DNA from 3 places in the Bacillus sp. GW823-FHT06A10 genome. Region 1 is predicted to be linked to each of the others. Evidence: predicted binding sites of a transcription regulator. Region 1 holds the regulator's gene; each other region holds the start of a gene.

What was found. The regulator Rex, encoded in region 1, represses fermentation and respiration genes when NADH is low (regulators of the CRP and FNR family bind a similar motif). The targets are predictions, from matches to a motif close to TTGTGAAATATTTCACAA.
Region 2: AC1Q8M_RS14775 (L-lactate dehydrogenase) is a predicted target of Rex. The motif match lies at 5,361-5,378, and genes of this name have one in related genera.
Region 3: AC1Q8M_RS26355 (DoxX family membrane protein) is a predicted target of Rex. The motif match lies at 1,742-1,759, and genes of this name have one in related genera.

The regions. Positions count from the first base shown of each region.
Region 1 is NZ_JBXAHT010000010.1:5,171-12,499, forward strand. Features, by position in the region: gene guaA (glutamine-hydrolyzing GMP synthase) at 1-677, opposite strand, end outside; purine riboswitch at 842-943, opposite strand; gene groL (chaperonin GroEL) at 1,084-2,718, opposite strand; gene groES (co-chaperone GroES) at 2,757-3,041, opposite strand; gene AC1Q8M_RS27545 (CPBP family intramembrane glutamic endopeptidase) at 3,433-4,182, shown strand; gene AC1Q8M_RS27550 (YdiK family protein) at 4,179-4,370, shown strand; gene AC1Q8M_RS27555 (redox-sensing transcriptional repressor Rex) at 4,400-5,029, opposite strand; gene AC1Q8M_RS27560 (ABC-F family ATP-binding cassette domain-containing protein) at 5,216-7,150, shown strand.
Region 2 is NZ_JBXAHT010000002.1:896-8,224, reverse strand. Features, by position in the region: gene AC1Q8M_RS14780 (S8 family serine peptidase) at 1-3,980, shown strand, start outside; gene AC1Q8M_RS14775 (L-lactate dehydrogenase) at 4,301-5,245, opposite strand; gene AC1Q8M_RS14770 (TetR/AcrR family transcriptional regulator) at 5,662-6,261, opposite strand; gene AC1Q8M_RS14765 (MFS transporter) at 6,585-7,329, shown strand, end outside.
Region 3 is NZ_JBXAHT010000006.1:69,999-77,327, reverse strand. Features, by position in the region: gene AC1Q8M_RS26365 (S9 family peptidase) at 1-444, shown strand, start outside; gene AC1Q8M_RS26360 (DUF4256 domain-containing protein) at 552-1,118, shown strand; gene AC1Q8M_RS26355 (DoxX family membrane protein) at 1,191-1,697, opposite strand; gene AC1Q8M_RS26350 (DUF5068 domain-containing protein) at 1,855-3,156, opposite strand; gene AC1Q8M_RS26345 (SDR family oxidoreductase) at 3,596-4,372, shown strand; gene AC1Q8M_RS26340 (methionine ABC transporter permease) at 4,410-5,078, opposite strand; gene AC1Q8M_RS26335 (methionine ABC transporter ATP-binding protein) at 5,053-6,093, opposite strand; gene AC1Q8M_RS26330 (MetQ/NlpA family ABC transporter substrate-binding protein) at 6,106-6,918, opposite strand; SAM riboswitch class I at 7,004-7,118, opposite strand; gene AC1Q8M_RS26325 (NAD(P)-dependent alcohol dehydrogenase) at 7,198-7,329, opposite strand, start outside.

The DNA of each region.
Region 1 (7,329 bases):
CCACTAAGTGCACATAGTACTTTTTTGTCTCCAACAGTTTCACGAATCTTTTCTAATTCTACTTCGATAAAGTTCTCCATGTTCCATCCTTCAGAACAACCACATACGCCGAATACGAAGTTTTTAATTAAATCGTTACCGTGCTCAGAGTGACGTACTTCTGGGTGGAATTGTACACCGTATAAGTTTTTCGCTTCATTGCTCATACCAGCAATTGGGCAAGACTCACTTGTTGCGTCTACTACGAATCCTTCAGGTAAACCAGTTACTAAGTCGCCATGGCTCATCCATACAACTTGCTCTTCTGGAAGGTTCGCATATAATTTTGATTCGTTCTCTACTTTAAGAACAGCTTTTCCGTACTCACGGTGGTTGGCACGCTCTACTTTACCACCGAAGTGTTGTGTCATAAGCTGCATACCGTAACAGATACCGAAGATCGGTAAACCTAGTTCGAAGATTTTTTCATCACAATGTAATGCACCTTCACCGTATACGCTATTTGGTCCACCAGAGAAAATAATCCCTTTTGGATTCATTGCTTTAATTTCTTCTGCAGTAATTGTATGTGGATGAAGTTCACTGTATACACCGAACTCACGAATTCGACGTGCTATTAACTGATTGTATTGACTTCCAAAATCTAAAACGATAATTGTATCGTGTTGCTTCTTCAAAATAATCACCCCAACGTTAGTTCTCGTATATAAATATTTTCACCAATTTGGCGAAAAGCATTACTAATATAATAAAAAAAGCCAGTCCTCCGCCTCTAGTCTCATAACAAAGAAAAGGCAGGGGTCTGACTTTATAAAGAAAGATAGTCTCCGCTCTTTATAAATATAAGACACACTGCCTTCATAGTCAGGTTGTTTACGGTAACCCGGTAGAGACTCTCAAACCATATCATTGAGGATATATGAAGGATCGTTTTATATTATCTTCCTAGATTCTAACAATGAAGTATCTATATGGTCAAGAGAGAAAGCGACAAAATTCTACAGAAATTCATTTCCTTTTCTAAAAAACATAAAAAAACATCCATTTCTACATAGAAATGGATGTTTTTTAGGGCAAACGGAATTACATCATTCCGCCCATACCGCCCATGCCCATGCCGCCCATGTCAGGCATTGCTGGCGCATTTGGTTCTGGCTTGTCAGCTACTACAGCTTCAGTTGTTAAGAACATAGCTGCAACAGATGCTGCGTTTTGAAGTGCAGAACGAGTTACTTTAGCTGGATCTACGATACCAGACTCAAGCATGTTAACCCATTCGCCAGTAGCTGCGTTGAAACCAACGCCTACTTTTTCGCCTTTTAGACGCTCTACAACTACAGATCCTTCTAGACCAGCGTTGATTGCGATTTGACGAACTGGCTCTTCTAGTGCGCGAAGTACGATGTTGATACCTGTTGCTTCGTCACCTTCTGCTACGATAGAAGCTACTTTCGTGTATACGTTCATAAGTGAAGTACCACCACCTGCAACGATACCTTCTTCTACTGCTGCACGAGTTGAGTTAAGTGCATCTTCAATGCGAAGTTTGCGCTCTTTTAACTCAGTTTCAGTTGCTGCACCTACTTTAATTACCGCTACGCCACCTGCTAGTTTAGCAAGTCGCTCTTGTAATTTTTCACGATCGAATTCAGAAGTTGTTTCTTCTAATTGCGCACGAATTTGACCGATGCGAGCTGCGATTTGCTCTGTATTTCCAATACCTTCAACTACAGTTGTGTTTTCTTTTGTAACAACAACTTTACCAGCGCGTCCTAAAGATTCAACTGTAGCAGATTTTAAGTCACGACCTAATTCTTCAGTGATTACTTCGCCACCAGTTAAGATTGCGATATCTTCTAGCATTGCTTTACGACGGTCACCAAATCCAGGAGCTTTAACAGCTACTACATTGAATGTACCACGAAGTTTGTTCACTACTAATGTAGCTAAAGCTTCGCCTTCTACATCTTCAGCAATGATAAGAAGTGGTTTACCTTGTTGTACCACTTGCTCTAATACCGGTAAGATTTCTTGAATGTTAGAAATCTTTTTGTCAGTAATTAAGATATATGGGTTATCAAGAACTGCTTCCATTTTGTCAGAATCAGTAATCATGTAAGGAGATGCATATCCACGATCAAATTGCATACCTTCTACTACGTCTAATTCTGTTGTGAATCCTTTAGACTCTTCTAAAGTAATAACGCCATCGTTACCAACGCGCTCCATTGCTTCAGCGATTAATTGACCTACTTCTTCGTCAGCTGCAGAAATAGCAGCTACTTGTGCAATAGAAGATTTGCCTTCGATTGGTTTAGAAATCGTTTTTAATTCTTCAATTGCAGCAGTAACAGCTTTTTCGATACCTTTACGAAGACCCATTGGGTTAGCACCAGCTGTTACGTTTTTAAGACCTTCACGAATCATAGCTTGCGCTAATACAGTTGCAGTTGTTGTTCCGTCACCAGCTACGTCATTTGTTTTGCTAGCAACTTCTGCTACTAATTTCGCACCCATGTTTTCAAATGCATCTTCTAATTCGATTTCTTTTGCGATTGTTACACCATCATTTGTAATAAGTGGTGAACCAAATTTTTTCTCAAGTACAACGTTACGACCTTTTGGTCCAAGCGTAACTTTTACTGCGTTTGCAAGAGTGTCGACACCGCGAAGCATCGAACGACGTGCTTCTTCACTAAATTTAATATCTTTTGCCATAATAATTGACCCCCTTGGATTTTTTAAGATTTATATAATTAACCGATAACTGCTAAAATGTCACTTTCACGTAAAATCAAGTAGTCTGTACCTTCATATTTCACTTCAGTACCTGCATATTTTGAGAAGATGATAAGATCACCTGCTGCTACCTCTAAAGCAACACGCTCACCATTCTCAAGCACTCGACCAGTACCTACTGCAACAACTTTACCCTCTTGTGGTTTTTCTTTTGCAGTATCTGGTAATACGATACCACTTGCTGTTTTTTCTTCTGCTTGAACAAGCTCAATTACAACGCGATCACCTAATGGCTTTAGCATGAACAATAACCTCCTCATTTTGTTATGTAAATTTCTTTTATTAGCACTCAAGTCATCCGAGTGCTAACACACTTATAATAATAAATAATCTCAATTTCTTTTGCAAGTAAAAAAATCATAATTTTTTCGCAAATCACTATATAAACTTTCTATATAGAATACTGCCTTTACTATATGAATCGTTGTTTCCACTGCTCGTATGTTACAATATGAAAGGACACCCTAAGTTGTTTTCGCTACACACACAACTTTCTCCTGTCTTCTATTATAATTTCAAATAAGGATTTACGAAAAAAACATAATTCAAGTGAGGTTTATATCGTAGGTAGCATATTTACATGTTATCCTAACTTATCTCATACACTATAGTTAGAAAGGATGGTTAAACCATTTGAAGAAACAATACTGGTGGATTATCGTTACATACATTTTAATGCAGTTATCTGGCGTTGTTGGATTGCCACTTCTCCTAAAAACAGGACTCTATGATAATAGAGGATTTACCATTGAGGAAAAAGGACAAATCATAACGGGACACTGGGCAATTATTAGCTTCTTTGTTGCATTATGTATCGTACTTTGGTTACTTAGAACGGATATTCGTGACAGGCATTTAGATCCAAAGCGCTCTTCTGCTCCAGCTACTATTGGATGGATTTTCATCGGGTTCTTCTTGGCTTTCTTTTCACAAATAGTTGCTGGTATGATCGAGATGCAGCTGCTAGGAATTAAACAAGGTTCAGAAAATACAATGAAACTGATGGAGATTGCAAGAACCACACCTTGGTTCCTTATTGTTGTATCTATAATTGGACCTATCTTAGAAGAAATCGTATTTAGAAAAATTTTATTTGGTGCACTTTATAAGAAGTTTAACTTCTTTATCGCAGCTATCATTAGTTCGCTTGTATTCGCAGCAATTCATTTTGATTTTACTCATTTATTGGTATACACTGCTATGGGGCTCGTATTCGCCTTCTTATATGTGAAGACGAAGCGTATTATCGTTCCGATTGCAGCTCATGTTGCGATGAATACATTAGTCGCTATTGGGCAAATTTTTATGAGCAATGAGCAAATTCAAGAAATGATTAAAGAAGCTGAAAAAATGCAAGGCTTTATCGGAGGATTTTTTGTATGAGAAACTCACCATTGTTCATGGCTGCACTATACTTCCTTCTTGGATGTATCTTTACACGCTTCGCCATTACGAACGTGACAGATACAATCTGGAATGTGTGGACAATACTATTTGCAGTTATGGCAACAATTGATTTTAATTTGGCACTTCGCCTTATATTAGTTAAATTCACAAAGAAGAAACAATAATAAAACGCAGAGGTCGCTTCCTCTGCGTTTTATTGTGGATAGTTTTTCAAAAAGTAAACTAATGTTTGTAACTCTACAGCTAAATCAATATGATGAATTCTAATATTCTCTGATACGTTTAATCGTGCTGGTGTGAAATTCAAAATACCATGCACGCTCGTTTCAGCTAATCTATCTGCTACAGCTTGTGCTACTGTAGCCGGTACTGTTAATATTGCCACTTGTATATCATTTGATAATCTCTCTTCTAATTCATCTAAATGGTATACAGGAATGCCCCCGATTTCTGTTCCAACTTTCTCTTCACTAACATCAAATGCCATTTCAATTTTTGTATTATTGTTTTTCGTGAAATTATAATGTAAGAAAGCGGTCCCTAAATTACCTACTCCAATAAGTGCTACACGCGTTATATCATCTTGATCAAGTGTTTCGCGGAAAAATGATAATAAATAATTTACGTTATATCCATATCCCTTTTTCCCTAACGCTCCAAAATACGAAAAATCTCTTCGTATTGTTGCGGAATCTACTTTTACCGCTTCACTCAATTCGGCCGATGAAACACGCTGCTTACCAGAAAGAGATAAGTTTTGGATAAATCGATAGTATAGAGGCAATCTTTTAGCAGTGGCTTGTGGAATCTTTTGCTGATCCATATGACCTCTCCTCTCTTCCTATCTTTATTCATATACTTTAATCAAATACAGAAGTTTAGCACTCATTAAATTCCTTGTATAATAAAGAGAAGAAGTATTCTCTCTTATTTTAAACTATACACTATTTTTAGTATGATTGAGAAATATAAACATGGCAAAGTTAAGAAATTATTTGAGGTGAAAACATTGATTTTATTACAAGTAAATGGACTTTCGAAATTATACGGTGCAGAAACAATTCTTGCAAACATAAAATTGGAAGTACAAACAAAAGATCGTATCGCATTAGTTGGAAGGAATGGAGCTGGAAAATCTACATTATTAAAAATTATCGCTGGTGAGTTATCACATGATGGTGGCGAAATTATAAAACCGAAAGATGTCTCAATCGGGTATTTAGCTCAAAATACCGGCCTAGAAACGTCTTTAACAATTTGGGATGAAATGCTAACCGTCTTTACCCACTTACAGCAAATGGAGACAAAACTTCGAAGGCTTGAGCAAGAAATGGGCAAAGAAGAAAACTTTTCAAACGAAGCTACATACGAAAGATTGTTAGCTGATTATGACCAATTGCAACTCAATTATAAAGATCAAGGTGGATATCAATATGAAGCGGATATTCGCTCCATTTTAAGCGGCCTTGGCTTCCCAGTTGAAACGCACCAGACGACGATTTCTACTTTAAGCGGTGGGCAAAAAACAAGATTAGCTCTCGGAAAATTATTATTAACAAAACCAGACTTACTTATTTTGGACGAGCCTACAAACCATTTAGACATCGAAACATTAACATGGCTTGAGCAATATTTACAAGGTTATCCTGGCGCAATATTAATCGTTTCACATGACCGTTATTTCTTAGACAAACTTGTTACACAAGTATATGAAATTTCGAATAAAGAAAGCAGACGATTTGTTGGTAACTACAGTAAATATTTAGACTTAAAATCAGCATTATATGAGCAAGAAATGAAACGTTACGAAAAACAACAAGATGAAATCGCAAAACTTGAGGACTTCGTTCAAAAGAATATAGCTCGCGCCTCTACAACGAAACGTGCTCAAAGTCGCCGTAAACAACTAGACAGAATGGAATTATTAACGAGACCATTAGGGGATTCTAAGTCAGCATCATTCCACTTCGATATTGAAAAGCAAAGTGGAAATGATGTTTTACAAGTAAAGGATGCAACCATTGGCTATGATGAGGACCCTATAATTGAAAACGTAACTATGCGCTTAACTCGCGGAGATAGTGTTGCTTTAGTTGGTCCAAACGGAATTGGGAAATCCACATTATTAAAATCTATTGTGAATAAGTTACCACTATTAAATGGTGATGTTTCTTTCGGATCAAATGTATCTGTTGGTTATTATGATCAAGAACAAGCAAACTTAACATCTTCTAAACGGGTTTTAAATGAACTATGGGATGAATATCCACTGCAACCTGAAAAAGAAATCCGTACTATACTCGGGAACTTTTTATTTACAGGAGATGATGTACTGAAACCAGTATCTTCCCTTAGTGGTGGACAAAAAGCTCGATTAGCTCTTGCGAAGCTTATGATGCAAAAGTCAAATTTATTAATTCTGGATGAGCCTACGAACCACCTTGATTTAAATAGTAAAGAGATTTTAGAGAATGCTTTAATTGATTATCCAGGGACTCTTCTATTTGTCTCACATGACCGCTACTTCATTAACCGTGTAACAACGACTGTGATTGAGTTATCAACAGAAGGTGCACAGGAATATTTAGGGGATTACGATTACTATGTGGAGAAGAAAAATGAAATGATTGAACGCGCAGCATTTGAACAACTTGAACAGCAAGAAAATCAGGCACCTGTTCAAAAAACTGTAGCTCAAGAAAAATTAAATTATCTCGAAGAAAAAGAGCGTAAACAATTAGAACGTCAACGCACTCGAAAAATTGAAGAACTAGAACAAAACATCGTAAACTTAGAAGAAGAAATTGCTACGTTAGAAGATCAACTTTGCTTACCAGAAATATATGCAGATTATGAAAAAGCGAGTGAAATTACAACTAAAAAACAAACGCTACAAGTACAACTTGAAACTTGTATGGCAGAGTGGGAAGAGCTGCATGTATAAGAGTATTTAAATAAGGAAGATGTCTCATCAGTCATGATTTTTGACTATGTGACATCTTTTTTCTTTAAGTACATAAATAATTTTTTGAATATATCAATGGTAACTCGGAATATATCAACCAATTTTCAAATACATCTATCGTAACCCTATATATATAAACGATTCGACACGAAATATCG
Region 2 (7,329 bases), on a different contig from region 1:
TAGAATTTCAAACTGCTCCAGTAAAGATTAATGAATTAAAACAAAAAGAAAAAGGATTACAATCTGCTCCTGAAAATATAAAAGCACGTATTGATCAAGAACATGAAGAATTCGAAAAAGGACTAAAACGTCTTTATCAATTCAGCCCATCAGTAAAATCAGGAAACTTCCAGTCTGTACAAATTAAACGCTCTTATAAGCATGCGCTAAATGGTGTTGCAATGACATTACCAGCAAATACAGTTGAAGAGTTGTTACGAATTGGTGTTGTAAAACGCATTTGGAAAGATTACGAAGTGAAATTAAATTTACCAAAACAAGCTGAGCAAAAAGCACCCCAAAAACTAACAGACAGCATCCCTCAAATCGGGATAGATAAGTTACATAGTGAGGGTATTACCGGAAAAGGAATTAAAGTTGGTGTATTAGATACAGGTATTGATTACAATCACCCTGACTTAAAAGACGTATATAAAGGCTATCGCGCAAAACCTGGTGAGGACTCTAGCAAAGTAGATCCAAATTCAGTAAAGGGTTGGGACTTTATTAATAATGATGCAGATCCAATGGAAACTACTTATTCAGAATGGCAACAATCTGGTGCTCCTGAATTTGATAACCGTGGTTCTTCCTTCTACACAGCCCACGGCACTCACGTAGCAGGTATCGTTTCTGCTCAAAAGAAGAACCAATCTGATTCAGCAGTAAAAGGTGTTGCACCTGACATTGAACTGTATAACTATCGTGTACTCGGTCCATACGGAAGTGGAGATAGTTCAGGTATTATCGCTGCAATTGATAAATCTATTTCTGACGGTATGAACGTTATTAACTTATCGTTAGGTGATGATAGCAACAATCCTCTTGATCCAACATCTATCGCTGTTAATAACGCGATGCTTTCAGGCGTTGTTACAGTCGTTGCTGCTGGTAACTCTGGACCGAATCCATCAACACTCGGATCACCAGGTGCTTCGCCATTTGCTATTACGGTTGGAGCCAGTGATAGCTCTATTTCCTTACCGAAACTATCAGGTCATGCTGGACAATTACAATTCCCTAACCTAATTTTGTTCGGCAAAAACTTCACTGATAAAATAGAAGATTTCAAGGGACAAACTTTACCTATTGAATCTGTAGGAATCGGTACGCCTGACGAGTTTAGTAAAAAAGATGTAAAAGGAAAAATCGCTCTCGTTGCACGTGGTACAACCTCATTTGATGAAAAAATTGCTAACGCAAAACAAGCAGGTGCAAAAGCCGTTATTATTTATAACAACGTGGATGGAGAAATTCCTTTCTACGTTGGTGAAAGCACAAAATACATTCCAGCATTCCGCCTAACGAAAGAAGACGGTGAAAAACTAAAAGCTCAAATTGAACAAGGTAGCACATCCTTAACTTTCGATGAAATTAATTACATTCAAACAGAAGGCGATCATCTTGCAGACTTTAGCTCACGCGGTCCTGTTACAGCAAATGATGATATTAAGCCTGATATTACAGCGCCTGGTGTCGCTGTCCTTTCAACAGTTCCTGAATATATTAACGACCCGCAAGAGGGTGAAAACTACGCTGTTTCCTATGAGCGTATGCAAGGAACATCTATGGCTTCCCCTCATATTGCTGGCGTTGCTGCTCTAATTTTACAAGAACACCCAGACTACTCTCCGTTCGATGTAAAAGCGTCTCTTATGAACACAGCTGATGATTTAAAAGAAAAATATTCGGTGTATGAAGTTGGAGCTGGGCGAGTAGATGCTTACAACGCCGTTCGTACAGAAACAAGCTTTAAAGTATTAGATACGACACAAACTGTTGTAAATGATGAAGTAATTGAAGTGCCCGAAGAAACTGGATCTATTGCATTCGGTAAGTTTTATCAAAAAGACGGTGAAGCTCTTGAACAAAAACGAAATATAAAAGTAACTAATCATAATAAACAAGAGAAAAAAGAATTTAAAACAGAAATTTCTTATACACCGGCTTCTTCTACTATTAACGATGCTGTCGCAAACGGTGTAAAAATCTCAGCTCCAGAAACAATTACTCTTGATGCTGGCAAAGCAGATGAAATTGAAGCAAAAATTAATGTTCCAGCCGGTGTAAAACAAGGCCGATATGAAGGATATATTCATATTACGAACACGAAAAATAAAGAAGAAACATATCAAATCCCATTCTCTATTCGTGTATCAGAGCCTGGTATTGAAAATGCAATACTATCAAGAAAAGCAATTTCAACTGATACATCTAAATTTAATCCATACGGTGAATCGTATGTTCACGGGGCATTCCAATTAAACAGCGAACTTGAAACGTTAGATCTTATCGTAAAAGATTCCAAAACAGATAAAGCTCTGGGCTTCATTGGGACATTAAACACAAGTGGACTAAAAACTGATGTGTATTACTACTTAGACTCATTCTTTAATGGAAAAGTGTATCCTTTTACAAATGATCCTGCAAAACCAATTGGTGATGAGAAAATCAACTTACCAGAAGGAGACTACACAATTGAGTTTGTCGGTTATGATAAGGCTGGGAAAGCACGTGTAAAAGGTGATTATGTTGTAATTGATAATACCCCACCAGAAGTGAAACTAACTGGATTAAAACCTGGTATTTACGAGTTAAATGAAGAAAATTATACAGTAGAAGATGGCAAAAAAGCACTATGGATTAAAGGAAATGTATACGATTCAAACGTTGACTACTTAAAAGGAAAAGGATTAAACATTACGCAAGAAGCGAATGGCGTTATGTACTATGACTATTCTCCATACTTGCATAAGTTTTTACCGATTAATGCAAATGGCGACTTTAAAGTTGGCATTACATCTGACTCCTTCAAAACGGAAGGTCCAATGAACACAGGCGTATATATTTTCGATTATGCAACTGCAGGAGCTGACTATCCAAGCGGTGTAAATAACTACTGGTTTATCCCACAAGGTGCTCAATATGCGAAAGCTAGTTACGATAAAAAAGAATTATATAAAAATGACGAGTTCACAGTAACACTAAACGCAAAACACGTAAAACAATTTGTTGCTGGGCAATTTAATGTAAACTTCCTAGAGAAGAACTTCAAATTTGCAAATGCGAAGTTTAATCCTGCTTTTGAAAAGCTACTTTCCGAAAAAGGAGTAACCGCAAAAGTAAATGAACCGAAACTAGAGGCAAGTTCGGTTACAGTTGGTGGCGCTATCGATGACAAAAACTTTGCTGGATTAGATGGTGATTTCCCGTTCATTGATGTAACTTTCAAAGTAGAAAATGATGAATTTTATGAAGCAAACGCTCAATTAGAGTCACCAATTTTTGTTTACTGGAAACAAGGTGAATCAGAACCAAATAGAATGCGTGTACTTCAAGATCAAACATTCTCAGTTATGTCCTTAAATTCACTAGTAGAAGGAAATATTAAACCTGGTGCATTCTTAAATGAACGTGGATATTTAGATGAAAAGTTTGATTATGCAAAGCTTGGCGTAAAAGTATACGCAACTGATTCTTACCGTCATAAGTTTGAAGGCTCACTAGATAAATATGGGTACTTCAAACTAAATGGACTTCCAGTTAATAAACGCGACTATAACCTATATGTAGAAGTGCCAGGACATTTAACAAGCCGCCTAACAACGAAACTTGGTACTGAAAAAGACGGTAAGCTGCTTGGCCAATATTATTATGCAAGACCTGACGAAAACCTTGCCGGCGATGTAAATGCTGATAAAGTAATCGATATTAAAGATGCTGAAATTATCGCTAGCAACTATGGTAAAAAAGGACTAACTGTAAAAGACGGAGACCTTAATAAAGATGGGATTGTCGACGAAAAAGATATTCGCTTCGTTGAAAAGAACTTCTTGAAAAAAGGGCCAGATGCATCTAAATCACAAACACCTGTAGAAAAATCAAAAAGCGGTACACTGACAGATATTTTAAAGAAATTGGGATTAACGCCTAAAAAATGATAAAGTGAAACTTTAATCAGTGGGGGGGTTCATCCCCCACTGATTATTAGTTGAACCAATCGGGCTTTTACGGGCAGGTGATCACCAAACTAACTTCTTTGCTTTCGCTGCATTTTGAGGTGGGGATCTTACTGCCCGTTAATGCGGGATAATAAAGAGCACTCTACGTAAAGTAGAGTGCTCTTTTCTATAAACGACCCTTATCCAGCAAAAGGGGTATATTGGGGATATACAAGGGAAACCGGAAAAGGAATTTATATTAAATTATATAAGTTCAGAGGTAAGAAGCAGTTTCCCACCTCTGAATTATTTAGCAATTATTATAGTACTGGTGCCATTGTTTCTTTTAATACTTTTACAGAATGAGCGAATTTCGCTTTTTCATCTTCATTTAGCTCAAGTTCTACGATTTCACGTACACCTTCGCGGTTAATTACAGCTGGAACACCTACGTAAGCATCTTTCTCTCCGTATTGACCTTCAAGGTATGCAGATACAGTTAATACGCTGTTCTCGTTGTTTAAGATTGCTTTAGTTACACGAAGTAGTGACATACCGATTCCGTAGTAAGTTGCACCTTTACGCTCGATAATATGGTAAGCTGCATCACGTACGTTTTCGAAGATTTTATCTAAGTCTTCTTGATTGTACTGTTCGTTGTTAGCTAAGATTGTTTCTAGTTTTTGTACACCGATAGTAGCGTGGCTCCATACTGGAAGTTCAGTGTCACCGTGTTCACCAACGATATAAGCATGAACGTTACGTGGATCTACATCTAAGTAGTCACCTAACATGTAACGGAAACGAGCAGAGTCTAAAGTAGTACCAGAACCGATTACGCGCTCTTTTGGTAAACCAGATTCTTTCCAAGTTACGTAAGTTAAAATGTCAACTGGGTTAGTTGCGATTAAGAAGATTCCATCGAATCCACTATCCATAATACCGCGAACGATTTGTTTAAAGATCTTTGTATTTTTCTCAACTAAGTCTAAACGAGTTTCACCTGGCTTTTGTGGTAATCCAGCAGTGATAACTACTAAATCTGCATCTTTACAATCTGCATAGCTACCGCTCCAAACTTTTGTTGGTGATGGAGAGAATGGTACCGCATGGCTTAAGTCCATTGCTTCCCCTTCTGCTTTTGCTTCATTAACATCTACTAATACGAACTCTTCAGCTACACCTTGGTTGATCATTGAGTAAGCGTAACTACAACCTACAGCTCCTGTTCCTACTAATACTACACGATTGATACCTTTTTTCATGGTAATTTCCCCTCTCTATTGTTCACATCTATTTTTTATGATTGTTTAAGTAATTAATTAAAATACTAATTTAATGTTGTTTAACTTCTTTACATTCATATTGTAGCACGTATTATTGTGAAAAAGTTCACAAATTATGACCTATTTGTGAACTTTTTCACATAGAGTGTAAAGTTATTAGAATAGGTGTGGAATCCATTTCAATGGAGGCGTTTTCTTTAGATTGTGAACAAAAAGAATGTGATTCGATTATTCCCTATAACTAAATTCAATTTCTATAATCAAACTAACACATTATCCCCTTATAAGCTGGACGTCAGTTGGCCTATATAGACTACGGTGAAATAAATGAATTAGCCTATACTTTATCACCTCCCTTTTAACCATTACTGTATATTAAAAAATATCCGTTAAAATTAAGCGTTCTTTTCTAGTAATAAACCATCCAATATAAGTGATAGGCCATGCAAAGCTTTAGACAACTGCATCTCTGCATCTTCAGAATTCGCAATCCAACAAGCAAGGTCCACTAGTCCGCCATTTATGAATCTTGCTAAGGCTTCACAGTCCGTTTTTTCAATAATAAAGTCCTTCATTAATTGTTGAAGTATCTCCGCCATCGTCGTTAAACATTGCGACTGTGATGATTGATAATAACTATTTCCTAATACTGCTGGTGCATCTCGAAGTACGATTCGCTGAATTTCTGGATTAAGTGCCATTGTTAAATACGCACGACAACGCCCAACAAATCCTTCCCATTTTCCTTCCGCCTCATTTGATACTTCCCCTAATTTATTATCCATTTCCATGTCAATTTCTTTTACAACTGCTTCTAACAACCCTTTTTTATCACCAAAATGATGATAAATTGCACCACGTGTTAAACCGACAGATGCTGTAAAATCATCCATAGACGTGTTTACATATCCAACTGTACCAAAAGCCTCTCTTGCTGCACTCAGCAATTTAGCACGTGTTTCAGTAATCATTTCTGCTCTCGTTTTTTTAACCATCTTTTCCTCCTATTTCTATTCATTCTCTTTATTCAAAATAAATCGCATTATAGTATCGTTCTCTATGTAAAAGAATAACTCCTTTGAACGTCAGCTCTCTATCCAGAGATAAAACATTTCAATTGACATACGCACCGTATGTTAATATGATATTGGCATACGGTGCGTATGTCAATTATTTCTAGCTTACAAGATAATATAACTTCTTACCCATCCCCTACATTGACTCACTGTCCCTTTTTATAGAAGGTATTAATGAAACAGAGGAGGAGTTAAAAGAATGAAGAATGTATATGTAAACGTCAAATACTTTGGTGATTATTATGTTTAATTCCTACCGTGAAATTTTCAGTGCTCCTGGTACAAAAGGATTCTCATTAGCAGGATTTATAGCTCGGATGCCCATATCAATGATGGGCATTGGTATTGTTACAATGTTATCTCAGTTACGTGGTGACTATTGGCTTGCTGGAGCTGTTGCAGCCACCTTTACATTATCATCAGCTTTACTAGCTCCTCATATTTCTCGGATGGCCGATCAATTAGGGCAATCTCGCATACTTCTTCCGACTACAGGTATCAGTGTTTTCTTTACGATCCTCTTACTTCTATGCACGAAATATGAAGCTCCTTATTGGACGCTATTTCTATCCGCCTTATGTGCAGGTTGTATGCCCAACATGTCAGCCATGGTGCGTGCACGTTGGACTAAACTATACCGTGGATCCCATAAATTGCATACAGCATTTTCCTTCGAGTCGGTTGTCGACGAAATTTGCTTCATAATTGGGCCTGTATTATCTGTCAGTTTAAGTGTTATGTTCTTCCCAGAAGCAGGCCCACTTTTATCATCTGTTTTTCTTACAATTGGGGTATGCCTATTCACCATGCAAAAAAGCACAGAACCGCCTGTACACCCTCACGACATTACAAACAAAGGAACAGTGTTTAAAATTGGTTCTTTACGAGTACTAGTATTCACACTCATCGCCATAGGGACTATATTTGGCACAATAGATGTCGTTAGTGTAGCTTTTGCTGAACATCAAGAAAACACGGTAGCTGCTA
Region 3 (7,329 bases), on a different contig from region 1:
AGCAACGGTGGATATGTATCAGCTTTCTGTTCTACATTTAGTAGTCGATTTAAAGCTATTTCAGTTGGCGGTGGAATCACTAACTGGAGTACCCATTATGTAAATACAGATATACCTTACTTTATTAGAATGTATTTAGGAAATACTCCATGGAATGATCCAGAGATATATACGAAGACATCACCTATGACGTATATTGAATCAGCTTGTACGCCTACCTTAATTCAGCATGGAGAAAAGGATGCAAGAATTCCAATTACAAATGCATATGATCTATATCAAGGATTAATGGATATGGAAGTGGATACAGAATTAATTATATTTAAAGGAATGGCATATAGTCCTAATCAGCCGGGAATGAATGTAGCTATTATGAAGCAGAATTTGATGTGGTTTTCACACTATATTCTTGGAGAAAGTATGGAGGGTTTTAGAACTTTATAATGGATGTTTGTACAAGACATAAGGCTGAAACGGTCTTCATCTTGAGATGATTTATTATAAAATATATACTTAAACTAATATCTGTACACACATCAGGGAGGACTAATATGACAGGAAATAAAAATGACTTACTAGTAGAAAAACGTCAAGAGTTATTGAAAGTATTGCAAGCTCGTTTTGAGAAAAATATGAACCGCCATGAAGGTCTTGAATGGGCTAAGGTTGAAGCTAAGATAGAAGCTAATGCTGAAAAATTATGGTCACTTAACGAAATGGAAGTAACTGGCGGTGAGCCGGATGTTGTCGGTTATGATGAAGAAAAGGACGAATATACTTTCTATGATTGTTCAAAGGAGAGTCCTAAAGGCCGCAGAAGTCTTTGTTATGATCTTGAAGCGTTAGAATCAAGAAAAAAACATAAACCAGAAAATAATGTTATTGATGTTGCAAATGCTATGGGCATTGAACTATTAACGGAAGAACAATATCGGGAATTGCAACAACTTGGGGATTTTGACATGAAATCATCAAGTTGGGTACAAACACCTTCAGATATTCGAGAACTCGGTGGTGCTCTATTTTGCGATTATCGCTTCGGACATGTTTTCGTGTACCACAATGGAGCAGACTCTTACTATGCTGCCAGAGGTTTTCGTGGCTCGTTAAAAGTTTAAATTAGGATAAATAAGAAAAAGAGCCTATACTCAGGCTCTTTTTCTTATTTATATTTTAAAAGTAAACTGTTACTACGCAGTTTTACTTAATTTATATGTTCCGTGGTTATTTTTACGGAAAAGTTTAGGGAAAACATAGTCATCTAATCCAATACGTCCAGCGTTTTGCCCTGCAACTAAAATGAACATAGTTAAAATAAGCAGATTTGGGTTTACACTAACAGTTCCGCTTAATAAAAATGAAAGATTCATTATGATTCCGAAAAATGCAGCTGTTTTTGTTAATCCGCCTAAAATTAAACCTAGACCTACTAAAATTTCTCCCCATTGAACTAAAAAGCTAAATAGGTCTGCGTTTGGAAGAACAAAATTTTGAAGAAAATCTGCCCACCAACTTTGTACTGCAGGATGGTCACCTGATGCTTGAGCGATAGCGCCCTTTAGAAAACCACTTGCATCAAAAGATTGTCCGAAAACTTTACCTATCCCAGCAGCGAGCCATGCATATCCTATGTAAAATCGTAAAAATAATAATATGAAAGCAGCACGTTTATCAGTTCTTAAAAAATTGATAACCATTGAAATCCCTCCAATATTCTATTTACATGTTTATTATATATCCATTGTGAAAAAATTCACAATGGATAAAGTGTGAACAAAAATGGTGTTTTTATAAAATGAAAAAGGCATATAACAATCATATGTTATATGCCTTTTCTATTATATATTTATTAATTTATTTAGGTAATGTAAATTTAGCTTTTTTACCTTGTGAAATATCTTTAGCTTCTTTATTTCTCATAGGTCCTAACTCAATCTCAAAGCTTTTGTCTTTCCAAATCTTTTCATACTGCTCTTGATCTAAAATATATACTTGTAGTAACTCTCCAGATGTTCCTGTTTTGACTGAAGCATTATAGTCATAATTTAATAGCATACCTTCATTAATCGTATATTGTGTACCATCATTCACTCTCAATGTAGAGCTTATAGGAGACAGTGAAACGTCTTGAGCATCTTTGTTATCAAGCTTGAATTTTACTGTTAACAGAACAAGACCGTTTTTAAAATTTGCAAAGCGTGGAGCTTCGACGGAATTTGGTGTGAATTGAGTGAATTGGTATCCGTCTAATGTAACATTAACAGCGCCTAATTCTTGATTGTTATTAATACTTGATTTCTCTTTTAACATTTTTTTATCGCCCATGTTATTAGCTGTAGCTTTATCTTGGTAGAAAGTATTATCTGTTGCAACTTTTTCAGCACCCTGTTTGTTTAAACTTAATGAAAAGCTTCCAGGATTTCCGATTGGAGCATCAAATTTTCCTTTATTAGCTTGTGCAGTTGGGACTGTGACTGAGACTGTTGAGAGACTTGAAATTTTCGCTAGATCATCTTTTCCGAATGGATAAGCGATATAACCAGAAATAGTTTCTCCTGCTTTTACTAAGTAATCATTCGTTGGAGCAAGTTTAGTTGGGAGCTGATCTTCTTTTGGAATTAAATCTTTATAGTTACTATATGCTTTCTGCGCGCCAGTAAATGACATGTCCAATGCTGGCATATAATAAATATCTTTAGCTGAACTATTTTTTACGCTGTAGTTCACAAGAATAACTCCGCCTTCTGTTTGACGATTAAACGGAATATCGAAGTTTGTATGGAATCCATTTAATTCAACTAATGTGTAACTATTCATTGATACTGAAACATCTTCAGCTTTATAGACTTGTGGTTCTTTATTTTCAAAAAGAACTTTTGTTTTACCACCTGTTTCTTTTTCCATATAGGAAATCAGCTTAGAGTAGTCGCTTGATCCAGTAGCTGTATTTTCAGGCTTTTTATCTTCAGTTTTTTTATCTTCGGATTTTTTTTCAGTAGGTTTACTTTCTTTCGTTGTATCTGTTTTTTCCGTTTTGCTTTCTTTTGTTGCATTCTCTTTTTGTTCTTTATTTGTCGTATCGCTTTGACCACAGCCGGTTATTACAAAAGCTGCTACGATTACTGCAGAAAATAAAGAAAGTAATTTTTTTGACATATTTCTTCCCCCTATTTGTTTAAAACTAAATTCTCACATTAGCCCCACGTTTTATTATAAGAAGGTTAGTCAATATTTGCCAGTATTTTTCTGATTATTTTCATTATTTATTATATTATAATATAATAAATTCGATAGAAGTTTGGAATGGAATATTGGTTTTTATTTTTTTATCATTTGAAATAGTACATCATATTGGTATGATAGAAACAGAGATATATGGAAAGGAGACAAGGACTCGATATGTGGATGAACTTGTAATGATTAGAAATTGGATAGATGAATTTTTCTCTCATAAGTGAGGGTTTATTTAGCTATTTGTAAATCATGCAAGGACTGCATAGTTGGCTTGTACATCCCTTTTGTAAGGACAGAGGTCTAGGTGGGGAAATTTATATCTCTTATATAAAATATGCGTCCTTTAAACTTGGAGGAGTATATGATGAACCAATTAAAAAATAAAGTAGCAGTTGTTACAGGCGTAAGTCGTCTAGACGGTATAGGAGCAGCGATTTGTAAAGAATTAGCTGAGGCAGGATACGATATATTTTTTACGTATTGGACGGATTATGATAAAGAGATGCCTTGGGGCGTTGATAAAAATGAACAAATACAATTAAAAGAAGAGCTATTACAAAAAGGTGTTAGAGTATTGAGCATGGAGTTAGATTTAACTCGGAATGATGCACCGAAAGAGCTTTTAAATAAAGTTACTGAACAATTAGGGTACCCTCATATATTAATCAATAATGCAGCATATTCTACGAATAATGATTTCTCTACGTTGACTGCTGAAGAATTAGATAAGCATTATATGGTTAATATTCGTGCGACTACATTGCTCAGTAGTCAATTTGCCCGAGGATTTGATAAGAAATCTGGTGGTAGAATTGTTAATATGACTTCGGGGCAATTTCAAGGTCCTATGGCAGGAGAACTAGTTTATGCGACAACGAAGGGAGCTATTGATGCTCTTACTAGTACGTTGTCAGCAGAAGTAGCTCCATTAGGAATAACAGTGAATGCAATTAATCCAGGACCAACCGATACAGGATGGATGACTGAAGAGATAAAACAAGGGTTAAAGCCGATGTTTCCTTTTGGCAGAATTGGTGAGCCAAAAGATGCAGCTAGACTCATTAAATTTTTAGTAAGTGAAGAAGCTGAGTGGATTACGGGGCAAGTTATTCATTCAGAAGGCGGATTTAAAAGATAAAAAGAAGGTATCTCACCCTGGTGAGATACCTTCTTTTTTAATCTTTCTTCAGTCTTCGTGCAACCCCATTACCTAAAGACTGTAATCCTTGAACGAGGATAATTAGAATAAAGACGGTTGCATACATTACTTCAGGTTCATAGCGTAAATGTCCGAAGCGATATGCTAAGTCCCCTAGCCCGCCAGCACCTACAAGACCAGCCATTGCTGTTGCGCCGATTAAGCCAATCGTTGCAATTGTTAATCCAAGTACAAGGGAGGGACGAGCTTCTTTAACCATGACGTGCCAAATGATTTTTATAGTAGAGACTCCCATCGCTTGATAGGCCTCAATGACACCGCGATCTACTTCTAGTAAAGCTGTCTCCATTAAACGTGCGATATAGGGAGCTGTGAAGACGACAAGTGGTACGATAACACCTTGCACGCCAATGGATGTTCCCATTAGAAACTTTGTAAAAGGTAAGATGAAGAATAATAGAATGATAAATGGAAGAGAGCGAATGATATTAATAACTGTATTAAGAATAGGATAGATGATTTTATTTTCACGCTGCCCACCAGGTCTCGTTAAAACAAGTGTGACGCCAAGTGGCAGTGCAATAAGGATTGAGATGAGTAATGAAATAGATGTCATTTGAAAGGTTTGAATTGTGGCTTCCCATATGACTTTACCCCATTCATCCAAAAAGGACTTGTTTCCCATAATCTGTTCTGCCTCCTTCTACAATGATTCCTTGCTCTTGTAAAAATGATAAAGCACGGTGGATTTCATTTTGTTCTCCTTGCATATGAACGACTAATTTCCCATATGCTTCATGTTTTAACTGCGTAATATTACCGGATAAAATATTCGGATACACTTGGAAACGTTTTGTGGCAACAGCTAAGGCAGGTTCACCTGAAGTAGTGCCAATAAATGAAAGTGTTACAATTTCTCCAGTATTCTGTAGTTCTTTCTGTACCTCTTCTGGAATTTTAGCTGCAAAGGCGCTATTTACAAATTTCTTCGTTGTTACATGTTGTGGGTTTGTGAAAATATCTTTCACAGTCCCGCTTTCGACTACAGATCCATGTTCCATAACGGCAACGCGGTCGCATATACGTTGGATAACGTTCATTTCGTGTGTAATGAGTAAAATCGTAATTCCAATTTCTTCGTTAATCTTTAATAACAAATCAAGAATAGAATCAGTTGTTTCTGGATCTAAAGCGCTCGTTGCTTCGTCACTTAATAACACTTCAGGCTCATGTGATAGTGCACGTGCAATTGCAACGCGCTGTTTTTGACCGCCAGAAAGTTCACTTGGATAAGCATCTTTTCGATTGAAAAGATCGACAATGCGTAAATATTTTTCTACCCTTTTTTTAATTTCCACTTTTGGAATACCAGCAAGGCGTAAAGGTAATGCAATATTTTCATAGATGCTAACAGTTTTAAGTAAATTGAATCCTTGAAAGATCATTCCGATTTTTTGTCTCGCTTTTGCTAGTTCTTTTGTCGATAACGTTGTTAAGTCTTGTTCGTTTACAATGATATTTCCTGTCGTTGGTTTTTCTAATAAATTTACACATCGAATCAATGTGCTTTTACCAGCGCCGCTATACCCAATGATTCCAAATACCTCGCCTTTTTCTACTTTAAGGGAAGTAGGCTTAAGAGCCTCAACAGTCCCTTTTTTTGTTGAAAATACTTTGGATATGTTTTTTAATTCAATCATTATCGTCAGCTCCTACCAAGATGGTAAAACTGAACCATCAAATTTTTTCTCGATAAACTCTTTTACTCCTTTAGATTGATAAGCTTTCTTTAATTTATTTACAACGGCATCATCTTTATTTTCATTACGAACAACGACCCAGTTCACATATGGTGAATCTTTTCCTTCGCGGAAAATAGAATCTTTCGCCGGACTTAATTTTGCCCCTAATGCAAAGTTTGTATTGATTGCGGCTGCTTTCACTTCACTTAGTTGTGTTGGTAATTGAGATGCCTCTAATTCAACAATCTTTAAATTTTTCGGGTTTTCAATTACATCCTTTGCAGTCGCTTTTTCTGTAGCCTTTGGATCAACTTTTAAAACCCCTGCTTTTTCAAATAATTTTAAAGCTCGCAGTTCATTCGTTGGGTCATTGGGTACAGCAATTGCATCGCCCTCTTTTAAGTCTTTTACATCTTTTATATCTTTAGAATATACGCCCATAGGGAATGTTACTGTTGAAAATACTTCAGCTAATTTCATATTGCGTTCAGCTTTAAATACATCTAAATACGATTTTGTTTGGTAGCTATTTACATCAAGGCTTTTTTCATCTAAAGATACGTTTGGCGCTACATAATCATTAAATACTTTTATGTCAATTTCCAGACCATCTTTTGCTGCAACTTCTTTTACCTTTTCAAAAATTTGTTCATGTGGTCCACCTGTTACACCGACAGTAATCTTTTTCTCGTCTAATGCTTTTACCTCTTTATCTGAACTCGCGCTACATGCGCCTAATAATAATACTGCTCCGCTTACAATGCTTAATAATACCTTTTTCATCTATAAATCCCCCTTCATATACGTTCCAAAATAAAAAGCACCTCCCAAAAATAAGAGAGGTGCCGAATAGACGAAATAGATTCCTCTCTTATCTTCCAAAACGAAAACTCGTTTTGCAGGAATTAGCACCTTAGCTTATACTTCATAAGCTCGGTTGCCGGGCATCATCGGGCCAGTCCCTCCGCCACTCTTGATAAGAGTATGTGTATGTAGTTTTGAATATGGTACTAATAGTAAATCGTACAAAAAGAATTGTCAATGGTATTTTCAGAATATATTTTATTTTAAGGTAATCGAAACATTTCCTTTCTTATGGCCCATTTCTACATACGTATGGGCTTCTACAACTTCTTCTAATCGGTAAGTTCTATCAATAACAGGTTTTAGCTTTTCTGTTTCAGCTAGTTGTTT